Linked DNA regions of Microbispora hainanensis. The main gene of each other region encodes a partner of the protein of the gene in region 2 in a complex. Links are inferred from orthologs where the notes say so. Each region holds a gene or a part of one and is shown on either strand. Other genes may lie near its edges. The genes, in order: uvrB and pcrA.

Region 1 (11,002 bases), 1.8 Mb from region 2 along the record:
GCCGGAACCGGATGTCCTTGTCGTCAAGAAGGAAGCGCTCTCCGATTTGCGGCGGACCTCTTACCGACCGGAGGAAGTCCAGCTCGTCGTCGAGGTCGTGTCACCCGACTCGGAGGAGCGGGACCGCACGACGAAGCCGATCAATTACTCGGACGCCGGGATCAGATATCTCTGGCGCATCGAATTGGAAGACCAGGAACCGGTCGCGTACACGTTCGAGCTGGAGCCGAGCGTCAGGGCGTACGTGCCGACCGGGATCCATCGCAAGCGCCTCACGACCTACGTCGGCTTCGACGTGGACATCGACCTCGACCTGAGCCCCTTCATCGGCTGAGCCGAACAGCGCCGGCCGCGAGCGAGGGTGGTGAGCCGCCGGTCAGCCGGGCGGCGCGGTGGCGCGGGCGCGGCGGGCGGCCCGCTGGCGCCGCACCCTGCGGATGAGCCGCCAGGCCACGAACGCCAGCACGGCCAGCGCCGCCACCACCAGGATGGGCAGGAAGATCGCGATCAGGCTCATGCCGAGCGAGCCCACGTCCTCGGCCACGCTGACGACCGGCGCGCCCACACCCGCCGTGGTGGCGTTCACCACCGGCCGCGCCGAAGCCTTGATCAGGTGCACGGCCAGTGCGGCGGCGATGCCCAGCAGCCAGCCGACCGCCGGGTGCTCGGCCATCCACGCCGAATTGTCGATCTCCGCCGCGGCCGCCGTGGCGCTGAAGACCACGCCGCCCGCCGCGGGCCGTACCGCCGTCTGGATCATGTCGTTGACGTGGTCGACCACGGGCACCTTGTCGAGGACGAACTCGGCGACCAGCAGCACGGCGATGATCGCGAGAACCCAGGTGTCGGACAGCCAGGCGTACTCGGCCGGCAGCCGCACGGCGTCGGTGACCCGCGCGAGCACGCCGACGAGCAGCAACGGGATGTACGCGTTGAGCCCGGCCGCGGTCGACAGTCCGAGCCCGGTGAGCGCCGCGAACATCAGCCACCTCCTCCGGCCGGCGGGGCGATCCCGCCTTCCCGTCAACGGACGGCGGTTGCGCCGTGTCCCCGGTTGCCCCCGCGAATCGACACGGGTGAGCGGGCACGGCCGCGGGCCGTGTGGCCGCGCTCGCCTTCTCGGGCGCCGCCCCGAGACGTCGTCAGCCTGGCGTGGCGGCGAGTTCGTCGATCGCCGTGGCGACGTCCTCCGCGTCGGCGCCGCGCTTCACCAGCGCGCCCAGGCGCTGGGCCTGCTTCGTCGTGGGAAGGCCCGGAGCGACCGCTGCGCTCATGGGCCGGTCCCGGCAGACGGCCGACGCTCGGCCCGGGTGTTCTTCCGAGACTTGGCGGCGGCCTGCCCGGGCACGGCGGTCGACTCCGCCGCGGCTCCCGCCGTCCCCGCCAGCGGCAGCGTCAGCACGAAACGGGCGCCTACCGGAGAGTCCTCGATTCGCAACGTGCCGTTGTGGGCGTGAGCGATGTCGCGGGAGATGGCGAGGCCGAGACCACTGCCGCCGGAATCCAGGCGATGCCCCTCGTCCAGGCGAACGAAAAGTTCGAAGACGCGCTCGCGATCCGCCGGGGGGACGCCCGCCCCGTCGTCGGTGACCGCCACGACAGCCTGGTCGCCGACGGAGTCGACCGTCACCGTGACAACGCTGACCGCATGCCGTTGCGCGTTGCTCAGGAGGTTGCCGATCACGCGGGCCAGCCGGATCCGGGAGCCGTAGACGCGCACGTCGCCGGCCGCCAGAACGTGCACCGGCACCCCGGGGGCCAGCGCCGACGCCTCCTCCGCCGCCAGCGCGCCGAGCTCTACCAACTCCGGCGCCGCCGCGGCGGTGCCGTGCAGCCGGGTCATCAGCAGCAGGTCGTCGACGATCGCCTCAAGCCGGCCGGTGGCCCGCAAGGCTCCCTGGATGGTGTCGCGCGGGTCGACGTCGTCGGGATAGAGGAGAGCCTCCTCCAAATGCGCCCGCAGACCGGCGATCGGCGTCCTGAGCTCATGGGATGTGGTGGAAGCGAACTGGCGTTCCCGCTCGACCGAGCGCAGGGTCCGCCCCATCGCCCACCACGTCATCCGGGCGACCGAGATCAGGATCAGGATGCCGCCCACAGCTATGGCGTACTCCAGATTGTGCGTGGCCAGGAGGGACGGCTGGGCCGTGCCGGCGTACACGACCGGCGAGTCCGCGGCCGGGGTGACCCGATTGGCCATGAGCATGATGCACCGGCCCTGCGCGGAACACTCCGTGCGCTTCTGGAGGCGATCGTCCGCCGGAGGGCGCAGCGTGCTGAGCGGCCGCATGCCCGCAGCTTGCATGCTCGAGTTGACGACTTCGCCGCGGGCGTTCACGAACTGGACGAGGGTGATGTCGGTGGTGGTGGGGATCGGGCGCGGCACGGCGCCGTTGCGCGCCGCCGCGCTCCATCGCGCGGCGACCTGCTCGGCCGAGAAGAAGACTTCGCTCTGGACTCTGTAGCGGATCGCCAGGTCGAGGCCGACGCCTCCCACGACCAGAGCGAGCAGCAGGAGCCCTGCCGCGGCGATCGTGGAGCGGGCTTTTATGGAATGCGGGTTCACATCCGGTTACCCCTCCCTGGTTCCGGCGATGGTCATCGTCGCGGGACGATCAGTTCTGCTCGTACCAGCGCCGGATCACCTCGCCCGCCTGGGGCGCACGCCGGTTCGCCGCGGCCTGCACGTCGGCCAGGGTCTGCGCGGCCAGCACCCGCCGCCACGCCATCTCGGCCTTGCGCATCGCGGTCGAGACCGCGCACGGAACGCGGAACTGCTCCTCCGGCCGCCCCGCGCCGGCCCCGCGCCGTCGGATCTCCGTGCACTGGAACGCCTCGGCAGGCCCTTCGATCGCCGTCACGACGTCCATGACCGAGATCTCCTCCAGGGGCCGCGCCAGCCGGAACCCGCCCCTCGCCCCCGGAGTGGACGTCATGATCCCGGCCTTGGCCAGTGCCTGAAGCTGCTTGTTGAGATACGCGGGCGGCAGCTCGAACCCTGCGGCGAGCTTCGCCGTCGAGACCGGCACCTCGTTGCCGAGCCATGCCAGCGTCAGGCAACAGTGCATCGCCCACTCGACGCCTTCGCTCATCCGCATACCTGGATACTACACATCCAGGTTTTTGATCGGCATACATTTTGCCTGGTCAGAAGTGGTGCAGCCATCATCTGTGGGTATTGGGCGCGCGCTGCGCGGGACCCATCAGACCGCGCGAGCGGGCCCGTGCGGGGGTGTCGCGGCCACCGGGCGTGGCCGGAAGTCCCGGCTCCGCAGAAGGCGCAGCGCTTGGGAGGCGGCGCGAGGAACCCGGCGATGAGAGCGGCTCGGAAGCGTGGTCACGAGCGACCGGGCCGCCCCCACCACCACGAAAATCACCGGTGAGCCAGATCGCCGTCGGCTCCGGACAGCCCCAAAGCTGTACGGAGATCACCAGTAGCCGAGCGACGAGACATCACACCGGCTCCGGCCCACCTCGGCGCCGCACGAAAATCACCGGTAGCCGGGCGACGAGACATCACACCGGCTCCGGCCGGCCCCTAGGAGCAGGGGTGCGAGTGCCTGTCGTCCTACCGGGTGACGGGCTTCAGCACCAGCACGGCGGTGTCACCGGCCACCTGGGCGAGGCGCAGCGCGACGTCGCCGATGCGGCCCGGCCTGCTCGTGGTGATCGTCACCGCTCCCCTGACCCTGCAGTCATCGTTGTTGCAGGTCCGGCTGATCGTGGTGTTCAGACCGTCGACGACCGTCGAGGTGCCGGTGAACGAGAGCCTGATGGCGTTTCCCCGCAGGCCCACGACGGTGATCTGGTCCACGCCCAGGCTCGGGTCGATCGTAATGCGGTCCTCCGCATGCACCCGCACCTCGCAGTCGCCGTCCCGGCACCCGGCGAGGTCGCCCGGCGTCGCCGACGGGCTGGGCTCCGACGACGGCGCGGGCGTAGCGGACGTGCTTGGAGAGAGCGGAGCGAACGCGACGGGCCGATGCATCGCCACCGCGGCGTACGACCGCGCCGGAGATTCGCCGCCACCGGCGAGGAGAGCGGTCACCGACCCGGCGGTGAGCACGAGGCCGGCGTAGGAAGTGAAAACGAAAGTCGTCGAACGCATTGTTTCCCCGATTTGCCACAGACGGATTCGCCCGGCGGGGGCCGCTCGAACGAGCCACCCCCATGACATATGGACGTTCATCCACACGCCGACGAATGCCTTCCCTGCATCAGACCAGGTCAATCGCATCCGGCGCCGCACCCGCCGATTTCACCTGCCGGCCATGATTTCGCCGGAATAAGAACGCCAGAAACGCGGTCAGTTTTTCACGCTTCGCCCATCAATGGCCACATCGCGCGATTCACCAGATTCGCCGACCTGGAATCTCGGCCGCATGGCCGGGCACCGGGTGACGCCACCTCGCCGCCGGGCTCGGCGGTGACACGCTGAACCTCGCGGCTCGCCCGGGCCTGCCGGCCCGGGCGGTCACGGCACGGCGGCGCTCGGTTGCCCGATCGCCAGCGCCGGGCCGGCGATCACAAGCTGGACCCCCGCCTCGCCCAGGCCCGCCTGGCCCAGGCGAGCACGGCGCGGTCGTGCCGCCCTGCCGGCGCTCGGTTGCCCAATCACCAGCGCGGCCCGGCGGGCCCGGGGCGGGGCACCGGGCAGGGGATCGCGTGGCCGCTGGGCCGTTACTTGACGCCGGCCTCGCGCATGTCGCGGACCTCCCGCTTGAGCTCCTTGATCTCGTCGCGCAGCCGGGCCGCCACCTCGAACTGCAGGTCGGCGGCGGCGTTGTGCATCTGCTCGGTCAGCGACTCGATCAGCGACTCCAGCTGGGCGCGTGGCATCTCCCCCGCGATCGCCTTCGCGTGCTGGCCCGCGCCGCGGGAGGCGAGACCCGGCACCGGCGCCTTGCCGCGCGACTGCTGCCGCCCCGCGCCGCCGAGAAGCTGCGCGGTGTCGGCGTCCTCGCGGACGAGGCTGTCCAGGATGTCGGCGATCTTCTTGCGCAGCGGCTGCGGGTCGATGCCGTGCGCCTCGTTGTAGGCGATCTGCTTGGCCCGGCGCCGGTTGGTCTCCTCGATCGCCCGCTCCATGCTGGGCGTGATCTTGTCGGCGTACATGTGGACCTGGCCGGACACGTTGCGGGCCGCGCGGCCGATCGTCTGGATGAGCGAGGTCTCCGAGCGGAGGAAGCCCTCCTTGTCGGCGTCGAGGATCGACACCAGCGACACCTCGGGCAGGTCGAGGCCCTCACGCAGCAGGTTGATGCCGACCAGCACGTCGAACTCGCCCATGCGCAGCTCGCGCAGCAGCTCGATGCGGCGCAGCGTGTCGACCTCGCTGTGCAGGTAGCGGACGCGGATGCCGTTGTCGAGCAGGTAGTCGGTGAGGTCTTCGGCCATCTTCTTGGTCAGCGTGGTGACCAGGACCCGCTCGTCCCGCTCCGCCCGGGCCCGGATCTCCTCCATGAGGTCGTCGATCTGGCCCTTGGTGGGCTTGATGATCACCTCGGGGTCGACCAGGCCGGTGGGGCGGATCACCTGCTCCACCACCTCGCCTTTGCTCCGGCCCAGCTCGTACGGCCCCGGCGTGGCGGACAGGTAGACGGTCTGGCCGATACGCTCCAGGAACTCCTCCCACTTGAGCGGGCGGTTGTCCATGGCGGACGGCAGCCGGAACCCGTGGTCGACCAGCGTCCGCTTGCGCGAGGCGTCGCCCTCGTACATCGCGCCGATCTGGGGGACGGTCTGGTGCGACTCGTCCAGGACGAGCAGGAAGTCGTCGGGGAAGAAGTCGAGCAGCGTGTGCGGCGGGCTGCCGGCCTCACGGCCGTCGATGTGCCGCGAGTAGTTCTCGATCCCGGCGCAGGTGCCGACCTGGCGCATCATCTCGATGTCGTAGGTGGTGCGCATGCGCAGCCGCTGGGCCTCCAGCAGCTTGCCCTGCCGCTCCAGGTCGGCGAGCCGCTCGGCCAGCTCCGCCTCGATGCCGGCGATGGCCCGCTCCATCCGCTCGGGACCGGCCACGTAGTGGGAGGCGGGGAAGATGTGCAGCTCGTCGTCCTCACCGACGACCTCGCCGGTGAGCGGGTGCAGCGTCGCCAGCTTCTCGATCTCGTCGCCGAACATCTCGATGCGGACGGCCAGCTCCTGGTAGACCGGGATGACCTCGACCGTGTCGCCGCGCACCCGGAAGGTGCCCCGGGTGAAGGCCAGGTCGTTGCGCGTGTACTGCATGTCGACCAGCCGCCGCAGCAGCTGGTCGCGCTCGATCTGCTGGCCGACCTTGAGCCCGACCATCCGGTCGACGTACTCCTGCGGCGTGCCCAGGCCGTAGATGCAGGAGACGGAGGCGACCACCACCACGTCGCGGCGCGACACCAGCGACCAGGTCGCCGAGTGGCGCAGCCGCTCGACCTCCTCGTTGATCGAGGAGTCCTTCTCGATGTAGGTGTCGCTCTGCGGGACGTACGCCTCGGGCTGGTAGTAGTCGTAGTAGGACACGAAGTATTCGACCGCGTTGTTCGGCAGCATCTCGCGCAGCTCGTTGGCGAACTGGGCGGCGAGCGTCTTGTTGGGCTGCATGACCAGCGTCGGGCGTTGCACCCGCTCGATCAGCCACGCCACCGTGGCGGTCTTGCCGGTGCCGGTCGCACCGAGCAGGACCGTGTCCTTCTCCCCAGCCCTGACCCGGCGCTCCAGCTCCGCGATCGCCGTGGGCTGGTCGCCGGACGGCGTCATGTCGGTGACGACCTGGAAGGGCGCGACCTTCCGATTCAGGTCCATCATGGATGTCATCGCCGTTCAGCTCCTCACTCGCCCCGTCCACCGGCGCGGGCGGCCGCACAGGGGCATTCACGCTCGCTCCGGTTCACCTCCATAACCTACGCGCGCCGACCGACAATTCCGGTCCTGATGCCGGCTCCGCCCCTCGCCTCCGCGCCGCCGCGCCCGGGCAGGCCGACCCTTTGCCGGACCATGACCCTGTCGTTACGATTCGAGTCGGGGGCCGACACTGACGGGATGGCGGGGCTGACCTATGGCGGGGTTACGGAGTGCCGTCGGCCGGTCACTCGCATGGGCGGCCAAGAACGTCGACGGGGCCATCGCACTCGTGCTGGCCGTCGTGGTGGGCGTGCTCGGCGTGCTGCCCGACGAGATGATCCCCCTCAACGTGAGGACTCAACTCGTCAGCGGCACCACCCTGGTCGTCCTGGCCCTCGTCGCGACCGCACTGCTGCGCGACCGGGTCCGGCAGGAGCCCGTCGAGGAGGCCATGCACGCGACCTCCGGCGTCCTCGCGCGGCTGCCCGAGCGCCTCGACCGCCTCGACGAGCTGGAGGACCTGGTCGCGGGCACCCGCAGGGCCCTGCAGGACATGTCGGTCATCCGCGTCCTGGTCAGTCAGCACGAGATCGCGCAGGCGCACGCGGACGCCCGCCGGGGCACCGACCGCTGGACGTTCAAGGGCGGCACCGGCACCTACATGCGCGCGGTCACGCTGCCCGAGTGCGTGGCCGCCGCGCGGCGCGAGAAGCGGCACCTCACGGTGCGTCTGGAGATCATCGACCCGACGGACGAGGCGGTGTGCGAGAGCTACGCGCACTACCGCAGGTCGCTGTCGGACCGTCCGGACGGCACCGGTGAGGTGTGGACGACCGACCGGGCCAGGAAGGAGTCGTACGCGAGCGTCCTGGCCGCGTTCTGGTATCGCCAGCGGTACGGCCTGCTCGACATCGCGGTGGGGCTCTCGCCGGTCATGACGACCTTCCGCTGGGACATGTCGGGCCGCGCCCTGATCCTGACGTCCGAGGACCCCAACCGGGCCATCATCGCCTTCAGCGGCTCGTTCTTCTACGAGAGCTGCGGCACCGAGCTGCGCACGAGCTTCGAGCAGGCCCGCCGCGTGGCGATCGACCGCTACCGGTCGGTGCCGCTGAGCGACGAGCCGACCGTCGAGGAGGTCCGCAGGCTGTTCGAACGCGTCGATCTCCCCCTGCCCAAGTCGTTCACCGACCGCGACGTGGTCGAGGTCACCCGCAAGGCCCTGCGCGCCAAGGATCCGTACGCGCCATGAGATATGGGGACGTGTTCGACGTGCTCGCCGGCGGGAGCGCCCGCGAGTGGGCCCTCGGCGTGCTCGGCGAGATCGCGGAGGGCGGCTCGGGGGTGCGGGGGGTGCGGCATCCGCTGGGATTCCTCTGCCTGCCGCTGGTCCGCGAGGGAGAGCTCGGGGCGTGCGTGCACGTGTGGACCGCGGCCGCCCGGCGCGCCCGCAGCACCACCTCACAGGTCCACTGCCACAGCTGGGACCTGACCAGCTATGTCCTGTACGGCCAGGTGCGCAACGTCCACGCCGTGGTGACCGACACCACCCGTTCCCCCACCCACCGCGTCTTCGAGGTCGTCAGCACCTCGTCGGGCGACGTCATCCGCCCCACCCCGAGGACCGTGGCGTACGCCCCGGGACGTGCCGAGCTGTTCGGCGCCGGGGACACCTACACGCTCGTCGCGGGCGCCTTCCACAGCAGTGTCATCCCCGAGGACGGCGAGGCCGCCACCGTGGCGCTCGGCCGTGGCCGTCCGGGGCTGAACGACCTGTCGCTCGGGCCGCTCGCCACGCCGCTCCACCACGTCAGTCGGGAACGCCTCGACGACGCGGAGACCGCACGTGCCGCCGAGCTGGCCAGGAGGAGCCTGTGGACCTCGAACACGCCAGGCGGGTAGCCGTCGAGGCCGCCCTGGCCGCCGGATCCGTGCTGCGCGAGAGCGCGCCGGGGGCGGTCGCCGTCCACGACAAGGGCGGGTCGGGCGACGTCGTGACCGACCTCGACGTCGCCGCCGAGAAGCTGATCCTCGACCGCATCCGGGCGGAGTTCCCCTCCCATCGGATCGTGGCCGAGGAGTCGGGCGTCCACGGCGGTGATCGCCCGCAGGGCGGATGGACCTGGCTGGTCGATCCGCTCGACGGCACGAACAACGTGGCGATCGGCCTTCCCGCGTACGTCGTGGGCCTGGCGTTGTGCGCGGACGGCCGCCCGGTGCTCGGGGTGGTCCACGAGCCGCTCTCCGGCCGCACCTGGTCGGCGGTCAGCGGCGCGGGGGCCCGTGGGCCGGCGGGGCCGCTGACCGGGCCGCCGCGGCGCGACCTCCGGCACGGGCCGGTGCTCGCCTGGACGCAGGGCCACGGGGTCTCCCGGCTGGATCCGGCGGCGCGGTCGCTGAAGATGACGATGGACGCCCGCGCCCGGCGGGTGCTCCAGCTCTGGGCGCCGCTGCTGTGCTGGGCCATGCTCGCGCGGGGCGACATCGACGGCATGATCGGCTACCGCGCGGAAGGACTCGACCTGCCCGCCGGGGCCCTGATCGCGCGGGAGGCCGGTCTGGAGATCGTGGGGCTCGACGGCGGACCTTTCGAGGCGTCCGCGGAGGGCCCGGCCGAGGACCGCAGCTTCGTGGCCGCGCCGCCCGGCCTCGTCGGAGACCTGCTCGACCTGGTCGCCGAGGCCCGCCGCCTGGCCCCCGCCCTGCCGCCGCTCTGACCACCCTGCTCTGACCGCCGTGCTCTGACCGCCGTGCTCTGACCGCCGTGCTCTGACCGCCGTGCTCTGACCGCCGTGCTCTGACCGCCGTGGTCCGACCTGCCACCGCCGTGCTCTGACCCGCCATCGCCCCGCGTGGACCCGCAGCAGGCCCGGGAAAGCCGTCGAGGCTCTTCAGTCGTCGAGACCGCGCGCGGCGAGCGCCTCCCCCAGCGCGTCGGCGTGCCGCAGGGCGCCCACCACCAGCGGTACGGCGAAGGCGCGTGGGCTGCGCTCGACCCCTCTGGCGCGCTGGGCCTCCCGCACCCGGGTGACCAGATCCGCGATCACGGGCACGCTCCGCAGCGTGAGCGACAGCAGCAGCGACAGGCGGAACGGATCGAGGCCGACGAGCCTGGCGGGGGCGAGGCAGCGCTCCAGGGCGGCCATGACTGCGCCGGTGCGCGTCGTGAGCGTGACCAGCCCGGCCAGGGCGATGGCGAGCACGACGCGGAGCGTCGAGGACGCCGCGGTGGGCAGGTCGGCGAACACGAGCTGCACGCCGAACAGGGCCACGGCGAACCAGCGGACGGGCCGCACCTGCGCCCAGGCCGCGGCGGGCCCGACCCCGGAGACGACGTACAGGAGCACGACGACGGCCGCGGCCCCCGCGAGCGCCGCGGGCCCGCGCAGCAGCAGGAGCGCCGTGCAGGACACGGCGAGCCCGGCGAGCTTGGCCCCGGCGGGCAGCCGGTGCAGGAGCGAATCGCCGTGGACGTAGGCGCCGGTGAGCCCCCTCACGCCATCATCTTCCGGTAGTGACCGATCGCGGCGGCGGGCTCGGCGTCGGCGACGATCCGCCCCTCGTCGATCACGAGCACGCGGTCGAAGTCCTCCAGCAGCGGAAGATCGTGGGTCACCACGACCACCTGCTGCGGAAGCGTCCGCAGCAGCGCGGCGACCTGCCTGGAGTGGCGCAGGTCGAGCAGCGTGGTCGGCTCGTCCATGACCAGGATCTCCGGTTCGAGCACCAGCACCGAGCAGAGGGCCAGCAGCTGCTTCTGGCCGCCGGACAGGTGATGCGCGGGGTGGTCGGCGTGCTCCCCCAGGCCGTACCTCTCCAGGATCTCCCGCACCCGGCGCTCGACCTCCTCGCGCGTCAGGCCCTTGCGGCGCAGCGAGAAGGCCACGTCCTCGGCCACCGTGGGCATCACGATCTGGGCGTCCGGGTCGGTGAACAGGAACCCCACGCCGCGCCTGATGCGGGCCGCGTGACGGCGGGTGTCGAGCCCGGACACCGTGACCGTGCCCGAGGTCGGCAGGACCAGACCGTTGACGAGGCGGGCGAGCGTGCTCTTGCCCGAGCCGTTCGCCCCGACCACGCCCACGCGGCGCTCGGTCAGCGAGGCCGTGACACCGCGCAGCACCTCGCGCTGCCCCAGGCGCACATGGACGTCCTCCAGCCGGATCACTCACACCACCTCGAA
Region 2 (11,011 bases):
TGCGGATCCTCCGGGTCGCCTCGACCCCGTCCATGCGGGGCATGCGCAGGTCCATCAGCACCACGTCGGGCCGTTCGTCCGCGACCAGGCGGAGCGCGGCCTCGCCGTCGGACGCCGACCCCACGACCTCGATGTCCGGCAGCAGACCGAGCAGCAGGACGAGCCCGTCGCGCACCACGGCCTGGTCGTCGACCACGAGCACGCGGGCGGTCACGCCGGCACCCGCAGCCTGACCCGGAAACCGTCCTCGGTCTCGCCGGCCTCCAGGGTGCCGCCCAGGAGCTCGGCGCGTTCGCGCATACCCACGAGTCCGTATCCTCCTCCGGGTGTCCCCGGTTTCTCGCTCGGGGGGTTGACCACCTCCAGCTCGCACGTACGGTCGCCGAAGCTCAGCCGTACGGTGGCGGGGGAGCCCGGGGCGTGCCGCCGCACGTTGGTGACGGCCTCCTGGGCGGTGCGGATCATCGCGAGCTCGGTCTCGGGCGGCAGGCGGCGTTCGTGCCCATGGACGACGACGTCACACGGCCTGCCGGTCGCGTCGCGGAACTCCTCGGCGAGCGTCTCCAGCGCGGCGGGCAGCGGCTGGGCGTCGTCGCGGAGCGCGGCCACGGCGCTTCGCGCCTCTTCGAGGCCCTTCTTGGCCAGCTCACGAGCGCGTTCCACCCGGTCGAGGGCCTCCTGCGACCGGTCGGCGCGCAGCAGCAGCCGGGCGCCCTCCAGATGCACGATCTGCGCCGACAGGGAGTGCGCGAGGATGTCGTGGATCTCCCTGGCGATCCGGGCGCGTTCGGCCAGCACGGCCTCGCCCGCCTGCGCGGCGGTCGCGGCCCTGCGCTGTTTGATGGCGTAGGCGACCGCGAAGACCACGAAGACCGAGACGCACAGGCCGAGGTCGCGGTCCTGCCCCTGCGGGGCGATCGGTGGCGGCAGCAGCCCCAGGACGCTCGATCCCAGGCCCGCCAGGGCCAGCAGCAGGATGGGCAGCGACCACTTCAGCGGGTGCCGTACGGCGGCGGCCCCGACGCAGAACATGAGCACGGCGACGGCCGGGCTGCTGTCGGAGACCCTGTCGAGGGCGATGCTCGCCGCGAGGGTGAGCCCGATGAGGACGGCTTCCGCCGGACCGGCGTTCCAGCGCATCGGCAGGATCGGCCGCAGCCGGATGACGACCATGAGCGTCAGCGTGACGGCGATCGCGGCGGTCAGCGTGGTGATGGCGAGCCGGTCGCCCGTCAGGCCGAATCCCGGCGGGCTGGTCGCCTGCCCGCCGACGAGCAGGGCGATCACGGCCAGCCGCAGGAACGCGCCGGCGATCGCGTTCCCGCGGCTGGACTCCCAGGCGGCCTGGACATATCCGTCACGAGTGGGCACGTCCCGACGTTAGCGGGCCGTCTGAGCGCCGGGTACGGCCGCGCCGGGGAGGGCGTTCGCCCGCCGGGCGACGACGAGGAACTGGACACCGAGGGTCACTCCGACGAACAGGAGGATGGAGTTCTGCGACGAGGCGATGCCCAGGAAGGAGGTCAGGACCATCATCGCGACCCGGACGGCGATGGAGCCCACCCAGGCGATGAGGGTCGGGACGCCGCCCTGCGACCACGCCACGCCCTGCCGGTCGCGCCACACGCGCGTCGTCATGGCCCGCAGCACGCCGAGACCGGCGGCCACGAGGAGTTCCACGACGAGCACGGCGACGCTCAGCGACATGTGATGAGCGTCGACGAGCCCGCCGCCGCTGACACCGATCAGGACCAGCACGACGGGGATGATCACCCCCTGCGGCCTGGCGACGGGCCTCGGCCTCATCTGCCGGTAGATCATGATGGCGACGACGACGAGGGCGATGAGGACGATCTGCGTGGTTTCCATGCCCACGAAAGTAGGGATGCCGGGCGCGCACCGGATCGGCGCGCGGGTGGAAAGCTGGGGTGGAAAACCGGGCGGAGCCCGGCCGTTCTCCACCCGGGGGTGGAGAACCCGTCCGCCCGGCTCACCCCGGCCCGGTCCGGCCTGCTGGGCCCGGCGCGCTCAGCCCCCTCAGCCCGGCCTGTGCCGCGCACCTCGGCTCAGCCCCCCTCAGCCCGGCCTGTACCGCCCACCTCGGCTCAGCTCGCTCAGTCCGGCCCGGTTCGGCCTGCTCAGCCCAGTCCGGCCAGCCAGCCCGCCGGCTTGGTCCGGCGCGCCCGGCTCCGCCCGGCCCGGTTCGGCCTCGCGCAGGATGATCTCAGGCGGTGACCACCCGCTGGAACGCCTCGACGTACGAGCCCTCGGGGAGGCCCGCGGCGGCGGCGTGGCTGGAGAGCATGCCCTTGACCATGCCGTCCAGGTCGGGGATGTGCGAGGTCTGGCTCTCGTGCGCGCGCAGCGCGGCGATCTTGCGATCCACGGTCAGGGTGACGTCGATGTAGTGGTTGGGGGTCATGCCGCCGGTGAGCCACACTTCGCGTACGGTCCAGGCGTCGAGGCCCTCGTCGGCGAGCAGCTCGGGAAAGGCATAGGGGTTGCGGGCGTCGGGATAGACGGCGTCGAGGGTGGCACCGCCGACCGCGCGGTGGTCAGGGTGGCTCGGGCTGATCCGCGCGTAGTTGCGTTCGGGGGTCGAGGTGATGACCAGGTCGGGCCGCACCTGGCGGATCACCCGGGCGATGTCCCGCCGCAGGCCGAGCGTCTGCTCGACCGCGCCGTCCCGATAGCCGAGGAAGCGCAGGTCGCTCACACCCACGCACTTGGCCGCGGCGGTCTGCTCGGCACGGCGCAGCGCCGCCATGCCGCCGTTGTCCACCGCACGGTCGAAACCGCCCGCGTCGCCATCCGTGACCAGGCAGTACGTCACCTCGGCCCCCGCCTCGGTGAACCGGGCGACCGTGCCCGCCGCGCCGAAGTCGATGTCGTCGGGGTGAGCGACGACCATCAGCACTTTCTTGATATCCGCCTCGTCCAGCACGAGCAGTCCTCCTCAAGGTCCGGCACATCACCTTAAACGTGACATGCCGGGCGAGTGGGCCCCGGATGTCGGTGCGCGGTCATAACCTAAGGAGAGTGTCCACCCGAGCCGCCACTCATCCATTGCTCGACGGCCTCAACCCGCAGCAGCGGGACGCCGTCACCCACCAGGGCAGTCCGCTGCTGATCGTCGCCGGGGCCGGCTCCGGAAAGACCAGGGTGCTGACGCACCGCATCGCCTATCTGCTGGCGGAGCGTGACGTCCAGCCGGGGGAGATCCTCGCGATCACCTTCACCAACAAGGCCGCCCGCGAGATGAAGGAGCGGGTCGACAAGCTCATCGGGCCGCGGTCGAGGGCCATGTGGGTCATGACGTTCCACAGCGCCTGCGTACGGATCCTGCGGCGCGAGGCGAAGCGGCTGGGCTTCTCGTCCAGCTTCTCGATCTACGACCAGGCCGATGCGCAGCGGCTCATGGCGATGGTGTGCCGCGAGCTCGACCTCGACCCCAAGCGTTATCCGCCGCGGTCCTTCTCCGCCCAGGTCAGCAACTTCAAGAACGAGCTGATCGACTACGAGACGGCGGCCGACCGGGCATCGACCCATCTGGAGCGGACGCTCGCCGAGGCCTACCGCACCTACCAGCGGCGGCTCACCGAGGCCGGCGCGATGGACTTCGACGACCTGATCATGCTGACGGTCACGCTGCTCCAGCTCTTCCCCGACGTGGCCGAGCACTACCGGCGGCGGTTCCGGCACGTGATGGTCGACGAGTATCAGGACACCAACCACGCGCAATACATGCTGATCCGCGAGCTGGTCGGGCGGCCCGAGGTGCGCACCGCCGACGGCGACGTGGTGCGGGAGGGTGTCGAGCCCTCCGAGCTCGTGGTGGTCGGCGACGCCGACCAGTCGATCTACGCCTTCCGCGGCGCGACGATCCGCAACATCCTGGAGTTCGAGCGCGACTATCCGGACGCGCGGACGATCCTGCTGGAGCAGAACTACCGCTCCACGCAGACGATCCTCAACGCCGCCAACGCGGTCATCTCCCGCAACGAGGGCCGCAAGCCGAAGAACCTGTGGTCCGACCAGGGGGCGGGCCCCAAGATCATCGGTTATGCGGCCGACAACGAGCACGACGAGGCCATGTTCGTCGCGCAGGAGGTCGACCGGCTCTGCGACGACCACGGTGTCTCCCCCGGCGACGTGGCGATCTTCTACCGCACGAACGCCGCCTCCCGTGTGTTCGAGGAGATCTTCATCCGCACCGGCCTGCCGTACAAGGTCGTGGGCGGGGTGCGGTTCTACGAGCGCAAGGAGGTCAAGGACCTGCTCGCCTACCTGCGGGTCCTGGCCAACCCCGACGACATGGTGTCGCTGCGGCGCATCCTCAACGTGCCCAAGCGCGGCATCGGCGACCGTGCCGAGGCGATGGTCGAGGCGTTCGCCAACCGGGAGCGCATCGGCTTCTGGGAGGCGCTGCGCCGGGCCGACGAGGCGCCGGGCGTGGCCACCCGCTCGCTGAACGCGATCCGCGACTTCGTCGCGATGCTCGACGAGCTGCGCGGCAAGGAGCTTCCGCTGTCCGACCTGGCGGAGGAGGTGCTGCGCGTCACCGGCTACCGGACGGAGCTGGAGACCTCGGGCGACCCGCAGGACGAGAGCCGGCTGGAGAACCTCAACGAGCTGATCGCGGTGGCCGCCGAGTTCGAGGAGGCCAACTCGGATGGCACGCTCGTCGACTTCCTGGAGCAGGTCTCGCTGGTCGCCGACGCCGACCAGATCCCGGGAGGGCCCGGAGGGGTCGTACCCCCGGGGGAGCGCGCCCCCGACGACCACGGCGGGGTGGTCACGCTGATGACCCTGCACACCGCGAAGGGCCTGGAGTTCCCCGTGGTGTTCCTCACCGGCATGGAAGACGGCGTCTTCCCCCACATGCGCTCGCTGAGCGACCCGAAGGAGCTGGAGGAGGAGCGCAGGCTGGCGTACGTCGGCATCACCCGGGCCAAGGAACGGCTCTACCTGTCCCGGGCGGCGGTCCGCTCGGCGTGGGGCGCGCCGTCGTTCAACCCCGCCTCGCGCTTCCTGTCCGAGGTGCCGGGCGACCTGATCGAGTGGCGCGGCGACCCGGGCAAGACCGCCTGGTCGGCCGCGACCTCGCGCCCGGCCGCCCGTACGGCTCCCGCGCCGAAGACCGGCGGCCGGCAGATCCCGAGCCTGTCGCCCGGCGACCGGGTCACCCACGACACGTTCGGGCTCGGCACCGTGGTGGCGGTGGACGGCCAGGCCGAGAAGACGAGAGTGAAGATCGACTTCGGCAGCGAGGGCGAGAAGACCCTGCTGCTCGCCTACGCCCCCATCGACAAGCTCTGACCTGAGCCCGGAGCCGGAGCTCGGGCCCGGGTGTGTTGTGCGGACGAGCGCGCCGAGCGCGGGTGTCGGGAGTCGGATGGTCTGCGCCGGATGTCCCGGGCGGTGGGCCATGCGAGCCCAGCCGGAGCGGTGCGTGGCCCTCTGAGCCTTGCAGGTCTCCGCGCCATGTGCGGGTCTCCGCGCCATGTGCGGGAGGCCGGCACGAACGGAGCGGCCGGCCGGAGCGGTGCGCGCCCGGCTGGAACGAACGAAGCGGCCGGCCCCGGGTGACGATCACCCGGAGACCGGCCGCCTTCGTCGAGCGCCGTGCGGGGGGGCTCGGCCGCGCGGTTCAGTGCCTGATCGGCCGCGCGGTTCAGTCGGGCAGGATTACGGTGCCAGACGTCTCCGGCACGTCACCGTCGAGGTCGGACAGCTTGGCGACCTTGCTCTTCGGCGGCGCCTTGACCGTGACCTTCCTGCCCCAGCCGGCGTACGTGCTGTCGGTGGACAGGTTGAAGGTGAAGGTCTCGCCCTCGGACTTCATCTTCAGGTCGACGCTGGCCGAGGCGCGGCGGACGAGCTGGTCGGGGCCGATCCACAGCTTCCAGGACACCACGTTCTTGGCGGGGTTGGACCCAATGGCGGCGAGGCTGTTCTTGACATCCGGGTTGGCCTTCATGAGCTGGCCCAGCGTGATGGTGCCGCGATAGAGCGTGGTCTTCGCGCCGTTGACCCTGCCGCCGGGACCCTTGGCCTTGGTGGTCGCGAGGACCGCCTTGAGGTTGTGCCAGTCGAGGGGGTTCAGCGGGCTCGCCGAGGCGTTCGGCCGCACCCCGGGGAGCCGCAGCCAGGTCTTGCCCTCGGGGAGCAGGCTCGTGTAGACCCCGCCGGAGAAGTAGGCGGTCGAGCCGATGACGATCATGCGGAGAGGCTTCTCCGCGTCCTTCAGGTCCTCATCCTCGTCCTTCAGCAGCTCGCTGTATTTGGACTTCTGCGTGCTGTCCGAGGCGACGACGCCGGACCGGCCGAAAGCGTAGCCGCCGTTCGAGGTGTATTTGATGGCCGTGACGCCTGCGAGGCTCAGCTTGCCCGTGGAGACGAAGCGTACGCCGTGGCCGGAGACGAACTGCTTGCGCAGCGCCGACACCGGGTCGGCGGCGGGCGCCTGCGCCTGAGTCGAGGTGTGAGCCTGCGCGGGGGCGGCGACGGCGGGCGCCACGAGCGCGGCCGTCGCGGCGCACGCCAGCGCCATGAATGCTCGCTTCAAAGTGATTCCTCCCGTAGGTGCCCTCAAGATCAGGAGGGCAGCTGGGAAATCATTGCGGCTCATGATCACGAGAGCGTCACGAAAATCAGCATTTCCTGTGAGTTTTCAATTTGTGATCCGAATTCGGAAGGTTGCATTCCACTGCGAAAAGGCCGGGCGCGTTGCCGCCGAGCGGGCGGACGGATCACCCCATGGAGAGGGAACGGCCGACCTGCGGGGGCGTTCCGGGGCCATGCCTCGGGCGGCGGTTACGCTTCGGGCAGCGAGCACCATCTGCGGGAGGTCTTCATGGCAGGCAGGATTCGGGTCGTCATCGCGAAGCCGGGGCTCGACGGGCACGATCGCGGCGTCAAAGTGGTGGCGCGGGCGCTGCGCGACGCGGGCATGGAAGTCATCTACACAGGGCTGCACCAGACGCCGGAGCAGATCGTCCGTACGGCGATCCAGGAGGACGCGGCGGCGATCGGGCTGTCGATCCTGTCCGGTGCCCACATGACGCTGTTCGCCCGGCTCTTCGAGGTCCTGCGGGAGGAGGGCGCCGAGGACATCGTGGTGTTCGGCGGCGGCATCATCCCCGAAGCGGACATCCCCGAACTCACGAAGATGGGAGTCGCCCGGATTTTCACGCCCGGCTCCACGACCCAGGAGATCGTGGAATGGGTCCGTTCGGCGGTTCCAGCCACCGTTTAGGCATTTTGCCCAACCTTGCCGTACTCCAGGGTTGTTGGCAAGGCTCCGGCGGGACCCGACGACGCGGCCACGCTCGTACGGGGACTAGGCTTCATGCGCGGAAACGCCGGGCGGGACGACGGCGCCCGGCCTCGGACATCAAAAGGGACGGACCCTCGTGGACCTGTTCGAACATCAGGCGAAGGAGCTCTTCGCGGAGTACGGCATCCCGGTGCCGCGCGGAATCGTCGCGCACACGCCGGAGGAGGCGCGGGCGGCTGCAGAGCAGCTCACCGGACGCGTTGTCGTCAAGGCCCAGGTCAAGACCGGCGGGCGCGGCAAGGCCGGCGGCGTGAAGGTGGCCGACGACGCCGCCGACGCCCACGCGAAGGCGACGCAGATCCTCGGCATGGACATCAAGGGCCACACGGTCCACAAGGTCCTGATCGAGGAGGCCAGCCAGATCGCGGAGGAGTACTACTTCTCCTTCCTGCTCGACCGCGCCAACCGCACCTTCCTCGCCATCTGCTCCGCCTCGGGCGGCATGGACATCGAGGAGGTCGCGCACACCGCGCCGGAGAAGGTGGCGAAGGTGCCGGTCAGCCCGCTGACGGGCGTCGACCGCGCCAAGGCCCGCGAGATCGCGGTGGCGGGCGGCCTGCCGCAGCAGGCGCTGGACGGCGCCGCCGAGCTGATCGAGAAGCTCTGGGCGGTCTTCGTCGACGAGGACGCCACGCTCGTCGAGGTCAACCCGATGATCCTGTCGGCCGACGGCCAGGTGAAGGCCCTCGACGGCAAGGTCACCCTCGACGACAACGCGAACTTCCGCCAGCCGGAGCACGCGGCGTACGTCGACAAGGCCGCGGAGGACCCGCTGGAGGCCCGGGCCAAGGAGAAGCACCTCAACTACGTCAAGCTCGACGGCAACGTCGGCATCATCGGCAACGGCGCGGGCCTGGTCATGTCCACGCTCGACGTCGTGGCGTACGCGGGTGAGGAGCTCCCCGGCCAGCCCAAGCCGGCCAACTTCCTCGACATCGGCGGCGGCGCCTCGGCCGAGGTCATGGCGAACGGCCTGGAGATCATCCTGTCCGACCCGTCGGTGAAGTCGGTCTTCGTGAACGTCTTCGGCGGCATCACCGCCTGCGACGCCGTCGCCAACGGCATCGTCTCGGCCTTCCAGCTCCTGCGGAGCCGGGGCGAGGAAGTGACCCACCCGCTGGTCGTCCGCCTGGACGGCAACAACGCCGCCCTGGGGCGGCAGATCCTGGCCGACGCCGCGCTTCCGCGCGTCGAGCTGGTCGACACGATGGACGAAGCGGCCAAGCGCGCCGCCGAGCTCGCCGCGGTAGGTGCGTAATGGCTATCTGGCTCACCGAGAACAGCAAGATCATCGTTCAGGGCATGACCGGTGGTGAGGGCACCAAGCACACCCGCCGCATGCTCGCCGCCGGCGTCAAGGTCGTGGGCGGCGTGAACGCCCGCAAGGCCGGCGTCACGCACGAGGGCCTGCCGGTCTTCGGCACGGTCAAGGAGGCCATGGAGCAGACGGGCGCCGACGTGTCGGTCGTCTTTGTGCCCCCGGCCCACACCAAGGCCGCCGTCCGCGAGGCCATCGACGCCGAGATCCCGCTGTGCGTGGTCATCACCGAGGGCGTGCCGGTCCACGACACCACCGAGTTCTGGGCGTACGCCGTCTCCAAGGGCAACAAGACCCGCATCATCGGCCCGAACTGCCCCGGCATCGCCTCGCCCGGCGCGTCGAACGCCGGCATCATCCCGGCCGACATCACCACCAAGGGCCGCGTCGGCCTGGTGTCGAAGTCCGGCACGCTGACCTACCAGCTCATGTACGAGCTGCGTGACATCGGCTTCTCCACCTGCGTCGGCATCGGCGGCGACCCGGTCATCGGCACGACGCACATCGACGCCCTCCAGGCGTTCCAGGACGACCCGGAGACCGACGCGATCGTGATGATCGGCGAGATCGGCGGCGACGCCGAGGAGCGCGCGGCTGCCTACATCAACGAGCACGTGACCAAGCCGGTCGTCGCCTACGTCGCCGGGTTCACCGCGCCCGAGGGCAAGACCATGGGCCACGCGGGCGCGATCGTGTCCGGCTCCGCCGGCACCGCCCAGGCCAAGAAGGAGGCCCTGGAGAAGGTCGGCGTCCGCGTCGGCCGTACGCCCAGCGAGACCGCCCGCCTGATGCGCGAGATCATGTCCAGCCGCTGATCTCATACATCCGGCTGTCGTCCGCGACCTTGTGCTCCCACCGCCGTGGTGGTGTGAGCGCAAGGTCGCGGTCGTTTCCGGGGCCCGGCCGGTGCGCGTGCCGATGCGTCCGGATTGCGTACTCCCCGGCGTGGCGACGTGGAGCAACGCCGCCGGGCTGGGATGATGCGGTAACGTGACGGGCCTTCTCGACCAGTTCAGGACCGCTCCCCGCGCCGTGCTCGGCCGCATGGGAGCCGGGGACGACGAGGAGACCCGCCGGCCGCTCCCCGTCTCGGGCATGCTGGCCGCGGTCGGGACGCTCGGCGTCGGCCTGGCCGTGCTCACCACGCTCACCCTCATCGGCTGGATGGCCGCGCCCCGCGGGCCGTTCGGCGAGGGCCTGCCCGGCGTCTTCCGTACGGCCTGCCAGCTCTGGCTCGCCGCCCACCACGCCGGTTTCGCGATCCCCGGCGGCCGGGTGGGCCTGCTGCCCATCGGCCTGATGATCCTGCCGGGGGTGCTGCTCTATCGGGCGGGCCTGTGGATGGCGCGCGACGCCGACCTGCGGGTGCGGATGCCCGCCCGGCTGCCCAAGGGCACGCCGCGCGACGTCGAGAACGCCCGGCGCCGCGCTCAGCTCGCCCTCATCGCCCAGGCCGGCATCTCGCTGGCCGCGCCGTACGCGCTGCTCGCCGGGGTGATCGCCCTCGTCTCCGGCAACGAGATCATGGAGCCGTTCCTCGGAGAGGCGCTGGTCAGCCACCTGCTGCTGGCGTTCGTCACCGGATCGGTGGCCACCGCCCGCACGATCGGGCCGTGGCGCTCGATGCTGCGCCTGCTGCCCGAGCGGCCGCGCTCGCTCGTGGCGGGCACGGCCGTCGCGACCGCGCTGATGCTCGTGGCCGGGGCCGTGCTGGTCCTCGCGGCCGTGGTGGTCAACTTCGCCCGGATCCAGCAGATGTCGGAGGTGCTCAGCCCCGGAGTGGTCGGCGGCCTGCTGCTCCTGCTCCTGGAGGTCCTCTACTTCTTCAACGCCGTCATCTGGGGCATGGCCTACATCTCCGGGCCGGGGTTCGCGGTGGGCGCCGGGACGCTGGTCGCGCCCACCGGGGTCAAGCTGAGCGCGGTGCCCATGCTGCCGCTGCTGGGCGCCCTGCCGTCGTCCGGAGCCGCGCCCCCGTGGGTCATGAGTGTGATCGCGGTGCCGTTCGCGGCCGGTGCGGTCGCCGGCGTGGTGACGGCCCGCGTCGCGCCGACCCCTTCGATCGAGGCCGCGCCGCTGTGGGGGTTCGTCTGCGGGATCACCTCCGGGCTCGTCGCGGGAACGCTCGCCGCGCTGTCGGGCGGCCCGCTCGGCGGGGCGGGCCTGGCCGCCGTGGGGCCGTCCCCCTGGGAGGTGGCGCTGTCGGTCACACTGGAGGTCGGCGTGGCCGCCGGGATCTCGGCCGGCATCGCCAACTGGTGGCTGATCTCCCGGCGTCCTGCCACCCCGCCCGAGCCGGTGCGGAAGGCCGGAGCCGTGATCGCCAAGGCGGCCGGGCGGGTGCGGCCCACACG

Evidence for each region.
Region 1: the proteins of pcrA (region 2) and uvrB are in contact, whole or in part, in a crystal structure (PDB 7EGT), measured with the Thermus thermophilus proteins. The link is inferred for Microbispora hainanensis from one-to-one orthologs. Residues at the interface, in WP_096412145.1 of Thermus thermophilus: His654, Arg656, Phe657, Gln666, Asp668, Glu669, Lys680, Arg681, Leu682, Ser683, Lys685, Tyr686, Ala687; in WP_096411307.1 of Thermus thermophilus: Glu23, Leu25, Arg26, Asp27, Gly28, Glu29, Arg30, Phe31, Arg55, Glu326, Asp327, Phe328, Glu379, Ser382, Gln383, His398, Gly400, Arg401.

Annotation. Positions count from the first base shown.
Region 1 is NZ_CP108086.1:5,323,053-5,334,054, reverse strand. What follows is about bases 4,237-7,223. They hold uvrB (excinuclease ABC subunit UvrB), read right to left. Parts: upstream 6,793-7,223; coding sequence 4,681-6,792; downstream 4,237-4,680. Other genes in these bases: OHB01_RS24850 (hypothetical protein), read left to right, coding at 7,034-7,223. In the rest of the region: OHB01_RS24885 (Uma2 family endonuclease), read left to right, coding at 1-334; OHB01_RS24880 (DUF4126 domain-containing protein), read right to left, coding at 377-982; OHB01_RS24875 (hypothetical protein), read right to left, coding at 1,143-1,274; OHB01_RS24870 (sensor histidine kinase), read right to left, coding at 1,271-2,566; OHB01_RS24865 (RrF2 family transcriptional regulator), read right to left, coding at 2,616-3,098; OHB01_RS24860 (hypothetical protein), read right to left, coding at 3,569-4,108; more of OHB01_RS24850, read left to right, coding at 7,224-8,071; OHB01_RS24845 (hypothetical protein), read left to right, coding at 8,068-8,721; OHB01_RS24840 (inositol monophosphatase family protein), read left to right, coding at 8,694-9,536; OHB01_RS24835 (energy-coupling factor transporter transmembrane component T family protein), read right to left, coding at 9,711-10,316; OHB01_RS24830 (energy-coupling factor ABC transporter ATP-binding protein), read right to left, coding at 10,313-10,987; OHB01_RS24825 (thiolase family protein), read right to left, coding at 10,988-11,002. UniProt on the Escherichia coli protein: The UvrABC repair system catalyzes the recognition and processing of DNA lesions. A damage recognition complex composed of 2 UvrA and 2 UvrB subunits scans DNA for abnormalities.
Region 2 is NZ_CP108086.1:3,475,671-3,486,681, forward strand. The notes cover bases 2,669-5,664. They hold pcrA (DNA helicase PcrA), read left to right. Parts: upstream 2,669-3,009; coding sequence 3,010-5,319; downstream 5,320-5,664. Other genes in these bases: OHB01_RS16510 (PIG-L deacetylase family protein), read right to left, coding at 2,669-2,944. In the rest of the region: OHB01_RS16495 (response regulator transcription factor), read right to left, coding at 1-214; OHB01_RS16500 (sensor histidine kinase), read right to left, coding at 211-1,371; OHB01_RS16505 (hypothetical protein), read right to left, coding at 1,381-1,869; more of OHB01_RS16510, read right to left, coding at 2,225-2,668; OHB01_RS16520 (hypothetical protein), read right to left, coding at 5,675-6,568; OHB01_RS16525 (cobalamin B12-binding domain-containing protein), read left to right, coding at 6,857-7,258; sucC (ADP-forming succinate--CoA ligase subunit beta), read left to right, coding at 7,416-8,597; sucD (succinate--CoA ligase subunit alpha), read left to right, coding at 8,597-9,472; OHB01_RS16540 (DUF6350 family protein), read left to right, coding at 9,648-11,011. UniProt on the Escherichia coli protein: A helicase with DNA-dependent ATPase activity. Unwinds DNA duplexes with 3'-5' polarity. Translocates on single-stranded DNA with 3'-5' polarity. Initiates unwinding more efficiently from a nicked substrate than double-stranded DNA.